Regions from separate parts of the Sphingomonas chlorellae genome, predicted to be linked through region 1. Evidence: predicted binding sites of a transcription regulator. Region 1 holds the regulator's gene; each other region holds the start of a gene.
The links. Region 1 encodes LexA, which represses DNA repair genes until DNA is damaged. Its sites were predicted from a motif close to GTTCCNCNCTTGTTCT; they were not measured.

Region 1 (4,282 bases):
GCCGGATTGCCGCGCCATCCGCTCGCCGCGATCCGCGGCGGCGACCCCGCGTACAACGCACTCGCGCTGCGCCGGCTGTTGCAGGGCGAGCATGGCGCGTATCGCGACGCGGTGCTGCTCAACGCCGCCGCCGCGCTGATGATCGGCGGCGCGGCCGACACGCTGACCGACGGCGCCGCGCGCGCCGCCGAGGCGATCGACAAGGGCCTTGCCAACCGGCTGCTCGACTGCTGGATCGATTTCGTATGACGACGATGCTCGACACCATTCTGGAGACCAAGCGCCGCGAGGTCGCCGAACGCCGGCGCGCGCCGCGCGAATACCCCGCCCCCACCGCGCCGCGCGGGTTCAAGGCCGCGCTCGACGCCAGGGTGGCGGCGGGCGGGTTCGGGCTGATCGCCGAGATCAAGAAGGCGAGCCCGTCCAAGGGGCTGATCCGCGCCGATTTCGATCCGCCCGCGCATGCCCGCGCCTATGCCGAGGGCGGTGCGGCGTGCCTGTCGGTGCTGACCGACCATGATTATTTCCAGGGACATGAGGACTATCTGATCGCCGCCCGCGCGGCCTGCCCGCTGCCGGTGCTGCGCAAGGACTTCATGGTCGATCCCTGGCAGGTGGGCGAGGCGCGCGCGATGGGGGCCGACGCGATCCTGATCATCGTCGCCGCGCTCGACGACGGGCAGATGGCGGAGATCGAGGCCGCGGCGATCGAGGCGGGCATGGACGCGCTGATCGAAGTGCACGATGCAGCCGAGCTCGAGCGGGCATTGCGGCTCAAGTCGCGCCTGATCGGGGTGAACAACCGCAATCTCAAGGACTTCAGCGTCGATCTTCGTCGCACCTATGAACTGGTTCGGCTCGCGCCGGCGGGATGCACCTTTGTCGCCGAGAGCGGGCTGACATCGCGTGCCGACCTCGACGCGATGGCGGCGCATGACGTGCGTTGCTTCCTGATCGGCGAGGCATTGATGCGCCAGCCCGACGTCGCGGCGGCCACGCGGGCGCTGATCGGCTGAGGCGCCTGCGCGGTGCGGTAGGGAATCCACAACCATCCGTCTTAACCGCGCCTTCAGCAACGCGGTCCAGAGTCCGGCACGGGCGCTGGGATTAGACCAAGAATGTACCAGTTACTGGGATCGGCAACGCTGTTTTCGCTGCTGCCCGACATCCATTCCTCGACCGACCTCCCCGATCCGGCGGCGTGCGATTTCGAATCGGCGGCGATCGAACTGGCCGAGGACGAGCATGGCTGTGCGGTGCTGTGTCTGGGCGCGCACGCCGCGACGCTGAGCCTGCCCGCCGCCGAGGCGCTGGCCGCCGCGCCCGAGGCGACGCTGCGGCTGGCGACCGGCGAACGCATCGCCGGACGGATCGAACCCGGCGACAACGCGCGCGCGCTGTTCCGTTATGCCGAGCCGATCGACGTGGTGGGCGTGCTCGCGCGGACGCTTGCCGCGCTTCCCGCCGACCGCCGGCGGATGCCGCGCGTCGCGATCTGGCACAAGGCGACGCTCCGGTGCGGCGACGACACCGATTTCGTGCTGGTGCGCAACATCTCGCAGCGCGGCGTGGGCATCGAGACGAGCCGCCCGCTGGCCGAGGCCGACAATGTGCAACTGCTGCTCGACGCGCTGACGCCGCTGAGCGGCACGGTGCGGTGGGTGAACGGCCGCCATGCCGGGCTGGCGCTCGACGACGAGATCGGCTGGCAGACGCTGATGCCGTGGCTCCGCGCGCTGCCGAAGCACAGCCAGCCGGCCGCGCCGGTCGACGGCGCCGAGGCAGGGGCGATCATGCCCGACCTGCGCGCGATCCGCATCGACCTGCCCGTCCGGCTGCGGCGCGGCGTGCAGTGGTGGAACGCGCGCGCACGATCGCTGACGCGCAACCTGGTCGAGCTCGAGACGCGCGCCGGCTGTGCGCCGGGCACGAACCTGTGGGTGTCGTTGCCGGGCATCGGCGGCGGCCCCGCCAATGTGATCGACGCAGCCCCCGACCGGCTGCTCTGCGCGTTCCGCCTGCCGCTTCCCGAACGCGCGATGGGGCTGGCGCGGGGGCATCTGAGCCACGACTGACCCGAGACGACGCGCGAACACGCGGCATCGCTTGACAGCGCACGGGAACATTGCGTAAACGTTCCTCGTCTGTTCTGGACGGAGGACCTGGATGCTCACGCGCAAGCAGCACGAGCTCATCTGCTTCATTGCCGATCGACTGGCCGAGACCGGGGTTTCGCCCTCGTTCGAGGAGATGAAGGATGCGCTCGACCTCAAGTCGAAGTCGGGGGTGCACCGGCTGATCAGCGCGCTGGAAGAGCGGCAGTTCATCCGGCGCCTGCCCAACCGCGCCCGCGCGCTGGAAGTGCTGCGGATGCCCGAGCGTCCCGAGGCACGGAAGGGCCATGGCAGCGCCCGCGCCGCCGCGGCGTCTCCTGCGCCTGCGCCCGCCGCACCCGAGCCGCCGCGCGCCGCCAACGACGTCATCGAGATCCCGCTGCACGGGCGGATCGCGGCGGGTACGCCGATCGAGGCGCTCGAAGGCTCGTCGATGCTGCCGGTTCCCGCGGCGCTGCTGGGCGCGGGCGATCATTATGCACTCGAGGTATCGGGTGACTCGATGGTCGAAGCGGGGATTCTCGACGGCGATTATGCGCTGATCCGTCGTACCGAAGTCGCGCGCGACGGCGAGATCGTGGTGGCGCTGATCGACGACAGCGAGGCGACGCTCAAATATTTCCGTCACGAGGGCGCGATGATCCGGCTCGACCCGGCGAACCGTGCCTATGACGCGCAGCGCTATCGCCCCGATCAGGTGCGCGTTCAGGGCCGGCTGGCCGGGCTGCTCCGCCGCTACTGAGGCTGGGGCGCCCCCGGCCGCCGGTGTGCGCGGGCCTGGGGCGCGACTTCGGCCGGAAGCACACGCAGCGGGCGTTCCCACGGATGCCCGGCGCCGGTGCGGACGGTGGCAAGGCGTGCCGGAAAGCGGATCGCCACCCCGCCCGTCCGCGCCAGCAGCGGGCGATCGAGCCGAAGCCAGCGCGGCACGCATCCGCGCGGCAGGGCGCGGTCGCTGACGACGAGGTCCGCCGCGGCGCAGAGCGGCAGCAGCTGCTCCCGCGCGATCGGATAGGGGCTTCGCGTCGCGACCACGCGCCAGCGCCCGTCCGGACGAACGATATCGACGACGCACAGATCGGGGCTGCACCGCGCCTCCGGCAACGGATCGAACGCATCGAGTGCGTCGAAGGGCGGTGGGCTGCCCGCGCTTTCGCCGAGCATCGTGCGGACATAATCGCCCGCACGCTCCCGCAGCAGCCGCACCGAACCATCGGCGGCACGCAGGGCGACGTGGCGGCCGTCGCCGGTGACGATGAGGTCGGGCGGCGGCGTGGCGACGGCCCAGAGCGCTCCGGCAAGGATCGGCGCCGCGCCCAGCAGGCGCAATCGTGTCCGCCACAGCGCGAGCCACAACCCGCCCGCGACGATCAGCGCGAATGCCCCGCCCGGCATGGCGGGAAGGCTGGCGTTGGCGCCGGGCGCTGCGGCGACGAGATGCGCGAGCCCGAGCAGCAGGCCAAGCGCCCTGCCCGCCACCCACCAAAGCGGCGCCCCCAGCCCGGCCAGATCGAGGAGCAGCGCCAGCGCCTCGACGGGCATGATGACGAAGGTGGTCAGCGGGATCGCGACAAGGTTGGCGACCGATCCGTAGAGCCCGCTGCGATGGAAATGGAACAGCGCGATCGGCGTCAGCGCCAGTTCGACGACGATGCCGGTGACGAGCAGCCCGGCGAGCGCACGCCCCCAGCCGGCAAGCCGCCCCTCGTCGCGTGCGGCGAACCAGCGTTCGATGCGGGGCGATTCGTGGAGCGCGACGATCGCGGCGACGGCCGCAAAGCTGAGCTGGAAGCTGGCGCCGACCAGCGAGGCGGGTGCGACGAGCAGCACCACCACCGCGCCGGCCGCAACCAGGCGCAGCGTCATCGCCTCACGCCCCAGCACAAGCGCCAGCAACACGAGCAACGCCGCGACGCACGACCGCAGCGTGGGCACCTGCGCGCCGGTGAGCCAGGTATAGCCGATCGCGGCGGCGGCACCGGCAAGCGCCGCGACCAGCGGCAGGCGGACGCGCAGCGCAAGGCCGGGCACGAGCACGAGCAGGCGGAGCGCGATCGTCATCGCCGCGGCGGTGACCGCGCTGACATGAAGGCCGCTCACCGAAAGCAGATGCGCGAGCCCCGAACGGCGCATCGCCTCGGCATCTTCGGCGGCGATCGCCCCTTCAT
Region 2 (4,282 bases), 220 kb from region 1:
TCGCGCGTGAAGGTCGATCCGGTTCCCGCCGCGCGCTGCCACCCCGGCCCGCGTCCGGTCCCGCGAGCGTGATCGGCAAACGGATCGGCACGTTCGGACCAGTTGGCGCGCCACAGGCTGGCGCCGCCGCTCATCGTCGTCTCGCTTTCCACATGCTCAGGGGGCAATTCGCCGACAAAGCGGCTCGGCAGCGACGAGTTCCACTGCCCGTAGATTCGACGGTTGGCCGCGTGGAGGATTACCGCCAACCTTCTCGCGCGCGTGATCGCGACATAGGCCAGCCGGCGCTCTTCTTCCAGGCTCGCCAACCCGCCTTCGTCCAGCGCGCGCTGCGACGGAAACAAGCCTTCTTCCCATCCCGCGAGGAACACGGTGTCGAACTCGAGTCCCTTGGCGGCGTGGATCGTCATGATCGTGACCTTTGCCTCGTCGGCCGCAGCCTCATTGTCCATCACAAGGCTGACATGCTCCAGAAATGCGGTCAGGCTCTCATATTCCTCCATCGCCCGAACCAACTCGTTGAGGTTTTCGAGTCGTCCTGCCGCCTCGGCGGTGCGGTCCGCCTGCCACATCGCGGTATAGCCGCTCTCGTCGAGGATCTGGCGGGCAAGGTCCGGGTGCTGGAGGACGTCGCCCTGCGAGCGCCACCGCGCGAGGTCGCCGATCAGGTTGCCGAGTGCGCGGCGGGCCTGCGGGGTCAGTTCATCGGTATCGAGGATCCGCGCGGCCGCGACCGTCAGGGGCAGGCCGTGGGCACGGGCGAACTGATGCACCTTGGCCAGCGCCTTGTCACCCAAGCCCCGCTTTGGGACATTAACGATGCGTTCAAAGGCAAGGTCGTCCGACGGCTGGGCAACGACGCGCAAATAGGCGAGCGCATCCCGGATTTCCTGACGTTCATAGAAACGGAAGCCGCCGATGATCCGATAGGGCATGCCGATGGCGATGAAGCGGTCTTCGAATTCGCGTGTCTGGTGCTGTGCCCGGACCAGGATCGCCATCTGGTCGAGGCTCAACCCGCGATGCTGCAGCGTCTCGATCTCGTCACCGACGCGGCGGGCCTCTTCGGGGCCGTCCCACACGCCGATCACCCGAACCTTTTCGCCCGCGTCCTTTTCGGTCCAAAGCGTTTTCCCCAGCCGTCCGCCATTGTTGGCGATGACCCCTGAAGCGGCGCCGAGGATATGCGGCGTTGACCGATAATTCTGCTCGAGGCGGATGACCTTCGCCCCCGGGAAATCACGTTCGAACTTTAGGATGTTTTCAACCTGCGCACCGCGCCAACTGTAGATCGACTGATCGTCATCGCCGACGCAGCAGATATTCTTGCGCTCCTGCGCCAGCAGGCGAAGCCAGAGATACTGAACCGAATTGGTGTCCTGATATTCGTCGACCATGATGTAGCGGAAGCGCCGCTGATAAAGTGCCAGCACCTCGCGGTCGGCCTTGAGGATGGTGAGCGTGTGCAACAGCAGGTCGCCGAAGTCGCATGCATTGAGCGCGCGTAGCCGGTCCTTATAGGCGGCATACATTGCCTGGCCGCGACCATTGGCAAAATGCTCGGACTCGCCAGCATCCAGATCGGCAGGCGTGAGTCCGCGGTTCTTCCAGCCGTCGATCAATCCGGCGAGCTGGCGGGCGGGCCAGCGCTTCTCATCGAGACCGGCGGCGAGGATGAGCTGCTTGAGCAAGCGCAGCTGGTCGTCGGTATCGAGGATGGTGAAGTTCGACTGTAAACCGACCAGTTCGGCGTGGCGGCGAAGCATCTTCGCGCCGATGGCGTGGAAAGTTCCCAGCCAAGGCATCCCTTCGACCGCATCGCCCACATGTCGGGCGACGCGTTCCTTCATCTCGCGAGCAGCCTTGTTGGTAAAGGTCACCGAGAGGATTTCGCTGGGGTAGGCGCGCCGCGTCCATAGCAGGTGGGCGAGGCGGGCGGTCAGCGCCGCCGTCTTGCCGGTGCCTGCTCCGGCAAGAACGAGCACCGGCCCCTCGGTTGTCAGCACGGCCTCGCGCTGTTCGGGGTTGAGACCGCGCAGGTAGGGAGGTTCGGGTTCGGAGGCGGGCATGTTCATGCGCGAACAGCTAGGGAACATCGCGCGCGACGGCAAGGCGCCCCGCGTCTACCGAACGGCGTATCCGGGTCGTCGGCTTGGGCAAGTTTTCCGATGTGTTTCGGCAACGTTGCGGCTTCGCTTCCTATAATTGGGCTAGAGGGGATCGTCTCGGGCGAGAAAATTATAATGAAAAACTACTGGATTCCTGCGGTTCTTGCTGGTGCTGTGGGTTTTTGGAGCGGGGCGGCACACGCACAGCAGACGATTGCTCCCGGTCTGACTGTGAGCGGCGAGGTCGCGGTTGTCAGCGACTACCGGTTTCGCGGTCTGTCCTATACCGATCGCAAGGCAGCCGTTCAGCCGCAGGTGACGATCAGTCATAAAAGCGGGCTTTACGCCAACGTCTTCGTTTCGTCTCTGCCGAAAACCGATGCGCTGGGGACAGTCGAACTCGACTTTACCGGCGGCTGGACGCACGCCCTGAGCAAGACGGGGGCGCTCGATGTCGGGTTGGCATATTACACCTATCCGCGCCGTGCGGCCTCTGCGCCGCCGATCGACTATGCGGAAACCTATATCCGCTACTCCGAAGTGATCGGGCCGGTCACAGCGACCGCCAGTGCCTATTATGCGCCGAGGCAGACGTCGCTCTCGCACCGTGAGAACTTCAACCTCGGGCTTGACGTGCAATATGCGGTGCCGAAGAGCCGGGTGGCGCTCAATGCCCATCTGGGGCGATCGGCCGGCGCCTGGGCGCCCAACGGCGAATATCTCGACTGGTCGCTGGGAGCGACGGTCACGCTCAAGCATGTGAAGTTCGGGCTCAACTATATCGATACCGACGTACCCCGGCTCGGCATCGCGAAGCCGACACTGCTGGCAAGCGCACGCCTGACCTTTTGAGTCGCCGCCTCGCGAGGCGCTCCACCATCCGACCCCTAATTCTCGACCAAGGGAAAGAAGAACCTTATGGCGGCCATCAGCCCTTCCGCGATCAGCAACGCTTTTCAGCGGCTTCCAATCGCGGGCAAGCTGCTTACCGTTTCCGCAGCGGCAGTCCTGTTGCTGCTCACCATCGGTTTTTCGATCGTCGTTGCGGCCACCCAAGGCGCCGTGAGTCGACTGTCGACCGAGGGGGCCTTTGCCGATGCGCGCGTTCACGCCGAAAGCGTCGCCCGGAACGTGGCGGAGATCGGCAGTGCGGCGCAGTCCGTCGCGACCGCAGTTTCGAACAGCTATGACCGCGGCGTTTCGCGGGCGGACATCGTGCGTGAACTGCGCAGCTACCTCAACATCACGCCGATCGAGTTCGGCGTCTGGCATATGGCCGAGCGCGACAGCATCGGTCTCGATGCCGATCATCGGGGCCAGCCGGGATCGTCGCCGAAGGGCAACTTCGCGCCATGGTGGTTGCGCCCGGGCGGCAAGGTTACGCTCGATCCGGTCGCCAATGACGCCGATTACAATGCCGACTATTACAAGCAGGCGCACGATCAGGGGCGACCGGCGCTCGTCGAACCGTATGCCTATGACGTCTATGGCAAGACCTATGTCATGATGTCGGTGGTGCACCCCGTGCGGCACGCAGGGCGCATCGTGGGGGTTGCCGGCATGGACATGGCGCTCGACGAAATGACGTCGCGGTTGTCGAAAGTTCAACCTTTCGGTGTCGGTCGGCTGCTGCTCGTGTCCGGCGCAGGAAACTGGCTGGTCAATCCGGACGCCGCGAAGCGGATGAAGCCATATTCCGACATCGGCAAGGACGTGGTCCGGCAGGTCATCGATACCGGACGACCGCAGTCGTTTACGGTGACGGACGCGTCGGGTGTCCAGTGGATCCGGTTCGTTCAGCCCGTTGAACTGGGGCAGGTGAAGGCGCGCTGGGCGCTGATTTCGGAAATCCCGGCGGCAGCGATCTCGGCGCCGGCCGTTGCGCTCAAATGGAACCTCATCGCCTGTGCGATCGTGGTGACGATCGGACTGGTGGTCGCGATCCTCTTTGCTGTGCGTCGTCTCGTCGGACGCCCGATGCAGGTGCTCGCGGATGCAGTCGACCGACTTGCACACGGCGAAGACCGTGCGATCCCGTCGCTCGACCGAGCCGACGAAATTGGCACCCTGGCGCGTGCCGCCGACGTTTTTCGCCAGGCTGCGGCGGATCGCGCGGTTGCGGATGCGCGTCACGCCGCAGAGCAGGCGCGCGTCACCGAGAGCATCGGTGCCGG
Region 3 (4,282 bases), on a different contig from region 1:
TTTCCCGATCGGAACGATGCACGGCTGGCACGCGCGCTCCCTCCCACGTCATCGGATGGTCTCCGGCGCTTCGGGCGGGGCGGGGGCGTTGCCGTCCCCTATGCCCGCCCGGCGCTGCCCGCCTGGTGCCTCACTGGCAGGCGAGGCACTCGTCATAATCGGTGGTCTCGCCGAGTTCGAAACGCGGCTTCTCGATCGTGTTGTCGGCCTCGACCCCGCCGGCAAAGCCTGCGCGCTGCACCGACTTCGACCGCAGATAATAGAGCGACTTGATCCCCAGTTCCCATGCGCGGAAGTGGAGCATCAGCAGATCCCACTTCTCGACATCGGCCGGGATGAACAGGTTCAGCGACTGCGCCTGGTCGATATAGGGCGCGCGATCGCCCGCCAGTTCCAGGATCCAGCGCTGGTCGATCTCGAAGCTCGTCTTGAACACGTCCTTTTCTTCGGCGGTCAGGAAGTCGAGGTGCTGCACCGATCCGCCCTGTTCGAGGATCGAGTTCCACACCGCGTCCGAGTCCTTCGACTTCTCGGCGAGGAGCTTTTCGAGGAACGGGTTCTTCACCGCGAAGCTGCCCGACAGCGTCTTGTGGGTATAGATATTGGCCGGGATCGGCTCGATGCAGGCGCTGGTGCCGCCGCAGATGATCGAGATCGACGCCGTCGGCGCGATCGCCATCTTGCAGCTGAAACGCTCCATCACGCCCATGTCGGCCGCATCCGGGCACGGCCCGCGCTCGACCGCCAGCGCCATCGAGGCTTCGTTCACCTGCGCGCTGATGTGCTTGAAGATGCGCAGGTTCCAGCTCTTCGCCATCGCGCTTTCGAACGGCAGTCCGCGCGCCTGGAGAAAGCTGTGGAAGCCCATCACGCCCAGCCCGACCGAACGCTCGCGCGCGGCCGAATAGCGCGCGCGCGCCATCTCGTCGGGTGCGCGCTCGATATAGTCGGTCAGCACGTTGTCGAGGAAACGCATCACGTCCTCGATGAAGCGCTTGTCGTCCTTCCAGTCGTCCCAGGTCTCGAGGTTGAGCGACGAGAGGCAGCACACCGCGGTACGATCGTTGCCCAGATGGTCACGGCCGGTCGGCAGCGTGATTTCCGAGCAGAGGTTCGAGGTCGAAACCTTCAGCCCCAGGTCGCGGTGATGCTTGGGCATCGTGTTGTTCACATGATCGGAAAACACGATGTACGGCTCGCCCGTCGCCAGCCGCGTCTCGACCAGCTTCTGGAACAGCGCGCGTGCGTTGACGCTGCCGCGCACCGACCCGTCCTTGGGGCTCTTCAGCGCCCATTCGCGGCCGTCGCGCACGGCTTCCATGAACGCGTCGGGGATCAGCACGCCGTGGTGGAGGTTCAGCGCCTTGCGGTTGAAGTCGCCCGACGGCTTGCGGATCTCCAGGAACTCCTCGATCTCGGGGTGCGAGATGTCGAGATAGCAGGCCGCCGACCCGCGGCGCAGCGAGCCCTGCGAGATCGCCAGCGTCAGCGAGTCCATCACGCGAACGAACGGGATGATGCCGCTGGTCTTGCCGTTGAGGCCCACCGGTTCGCCGATGCCGCGCACCGCGCCCCAATAGGTGCCGATGCCGCCGCCGCGGCTCGCCAGCCACACATTCTCGTTCCAGGTGGCGACGATCCCTTCCAGGCTGTCGGGCACCGAATTGAGGTAGCAGCTGATCGGCAGGCCGCGCCCGGTGCCGCCGTTCGAAAGCACCGGCGTCGCGGGCATGAACCACAGCTTCGAGATATAGTCGTACAGGCGCTGCGCGTGCGCGGCATCGTCGGCATAGGCCGAGGCGACGCGGACGAACAGGTCCTGGAAACTCTCGCCGGGCAGCAGATAGCGGTCCTTCAGCGTCTCCTTGCCGAAGTCGGTGAGCAGTGCGTCGCGGCTATGGTCGACCTCCACCGGATAGGCGCGGGGTGCGATCTCGCGGCTGTCGATCGGCTTGCGGCGGGGTTCGCCGCCGGCGACGGTGCTCACGGCGGCTTCGATGGCGGTGTCGTTCACGCTTCCGGTATCCCTGAATTCCATCACTCTACGCCCCTGAAATCCGGCCCGGTTGCCCGGCCCGTTTCTCCCGTGATCCTGGCCCCGCGGCGGCAAAGCCGGCCGGTCCGGGGCCCATGCTCTCGTGCCCGGAGGCACGCTCGAAAATCCGAATCGGGGCGGGGTTCGATCTTACGTCCGCACGCCGGAAAGCGCGAGAACAAAAAGAGATCAAAACACAGGGCCCAGGCACGAAAACAGCCGTCCCGCATATAGCGATGCGAGCGAGTGTATACCAGTGCTTGAGCCTGCCCCTCGGCTTGGCCACTACAGTTTGTGGTCGCGCCGCGGATCGACACAAAAGACCAATTCGGCCGCGAGTGCAACGCCCGATCGTCTGATTTGCGACGGGTCAACCTTTGCCGGGGTATGAGGAGAGGGTGCGACGCACGGACCTTCCTTGCCTTCGCGAAAGGCAAGTGAACAAAGGGGATACGAAAAAAAATTCCGGGGGAAGAAGCGCACGGCGCGCCGTCGCAAGAGGCTGCGCGTGGGCCGACGCGGACGCATCGATCGCTGCCCCGGCCGGCATTCGTTCGCAAGTAACGAACAAGCCTCGGCAAATCCACAATTGCGCGCCGCGCCGCCGACGGTCGGGGGGGCTGGACGACGCGTCCGAAATGCCGCAATCGGGATTCGGCGGCGGTCGCCCCATGCCCCCTTCGGGATACCCGGTGCCCCGGTCGGCGCTGTCGCTCTCTATATCGGAGGAAGTCTTACGGCTGTTGTTTCAACCGTCACCGGATCGTTCCGGCGGCTCCTGGATTATCGGCGCGCAATGGCACGCAACCGGGCAACGCATGTGCAGGACGAATCGGCGTGGCAGCCCGCCCCGCACGAGCGTTCGCCGATTCCCGGTTCACCGCCGACGCCGTGGCACCCTCCGGGACGCCGCATCGCCTATCTGCTCGTCGGAACGCTGGTGGTGATGGCGGGGGCGCTCGGCAATGCGCTGGTCACGGCCAACCTCGTCAACCTCCAGGGATCGCTGGGGCTCTACCAGGCCGAGATCCAGTGGCTGCCCACCGTCTATGTGATGACCAACGTCTGCGCGAGCATGCTGTTGTTCAAGGTACGGCAGCAGTTCGGCATCCGGCCCTTCACCCAGCTGTTCCTGATCGCCTTTGCGCTGATGACCGGCGGCCACCTGCTCGTGCACAGCTTCGCGTCGGCGATCGCCGTCCGTGCGCTCAGCGGCATTGCGGGGTCGGCGCTCTCGACGGTCGGGCTGCTCTACATCGTCCAGGCTTCGACGCCTGCGCTGCGCCTCAAGTCGCTCGTTCTGGCGATCACGCTGCCGCAGCTCGCGGTGCCGCTGGCACGGCTGTTTCCTACCGGCGCGTTTGACGCCGATCACTGGCAGGCGATGTACCTGTTCGAGCTCGCGCTGGCCCTGTTCTGCCTGATGGGGGTGCGGGCGCTGCCCTTGCCGCCGGTCGAGCGCGTGCGCAGTTTCGAACGGCTCGATTTCATCACCTTCCCGCTCTTCGCGATGGGAATGGCGCTGTTCGTCGCGGTGCTCGGCATGGGGCGCGTGCTGTGGTGGTTCGAGGCGCACTGGATTCCCTGGGCGCTGCTCGGCGCCGGGGTGCTGATCCCGGCCGCGCTGGTGATCGAGCACTATCGCGCCAACCCCCTGCTCAATACGCGCTGGCTGGGCAGCGGCGACATCCTGCGCTTTTCGCTCGTCTCGATCCTCGTCCGCGTCACGCTTTCCGAACAGACGATCGGTGCCACCGGGCTGCTCACCACCGTCGGCATGGGCCCCGAGCAGTTCCGCACGCTCTATGCCGTCGTTCTCGCCGCGACGATCCTCGGCACCGTCGTCAGCGTGCTGACGATCGACCCGCAGTTCCTTGGGCGCCCGATCCTCATCTCGCTGGGACTGATCGGCATCGGCGCGCTGCTTGATGCGCAGTCGACCAACCTTACCCGGCCGCACGACATGTACTTCAGCCAGGCGCTGATGGGCTTCTGCACCGCACTGTTCATCGGGCCGGCGATGCTGGTGGGGCTGACGCGAGCCATGCGTTATGGGCCGACGCATTTCGTCAGCTTTTCTGCCCTGTTCAGCATCACGCAGAATCTGGGCGGCGCCGCGGGTTCGGCGGCTTTCGGCACGTTCCAGGTGATCCGCGAGCGGGCACACAGCGCCTCGATCACCCAGGCGCTCAGCCTGGCCGATCCGCTCGTTGCCGGCCGGGTCCAGGCCAACGCCGCCGCCTATGG

Region 2: the regulator LexA is predicted to act here: its motif matches at 2,079-2,094, upstream of ACT3CF_RS09880 (ATP-dependent helicase).
Region 3: the regulator LexA is predicted to act here: its motif matches at 2,211-2,226, upstream of ACT3CF_RS03145 (ribonucleoside-diphosphate reductase subunit alpha).

The regions. Positions count from the first base shown of each region.
Region 1 covers NZ_JBQXXM010000003.1:12,940-17,221, reverse strand. The annotation lists gene trpD (anthranilate phosphoribosyltransferase) at 1-249, shown strand, start outside; gene trpC (indole-3-glycerol phosphate synthase TrpC) at 246-1,016, shown strand; gene ACT3CF_RS08845 (PilZ domain-containing protein) at 1,119-2,075, shown strand; gene lexA (transcriptional repressor LexA) at 2,167-2,856, shown strand; gene ACT3CF_RS08835 (ComEC/Rec2 family competence protein) at 2,850-4,282, opposite strand, start outside.
Region 2 covers NZ_JBQXXM010000003.1:228,422-232,703, reverse strand. The annotation lists gene ACT3CF_RS09880 (ATP-dependent helicase) at 1-2,075, opposite strand, end outside; gene ACT3CF_RS09875 (TorF family putative porin) at 2,244-2,960, shown strand; gene ACT3CF_RS09870 (methyl-accepting chemotaxis protein) at 3,027-4,282, shown strand, end outside.
Region 3 covers NZ_JBQXXM010000001.1:664,917-669,198, forward strand. The annotation lists gene ACT3CF_RS03145 (ribonucleoside-diphosphate reductase subunit alpha) at 131-2,038, opposite strand; gene ACT3CF_RS03150 (MFS transporter) at 2,832-4,282, shown strand, end outside.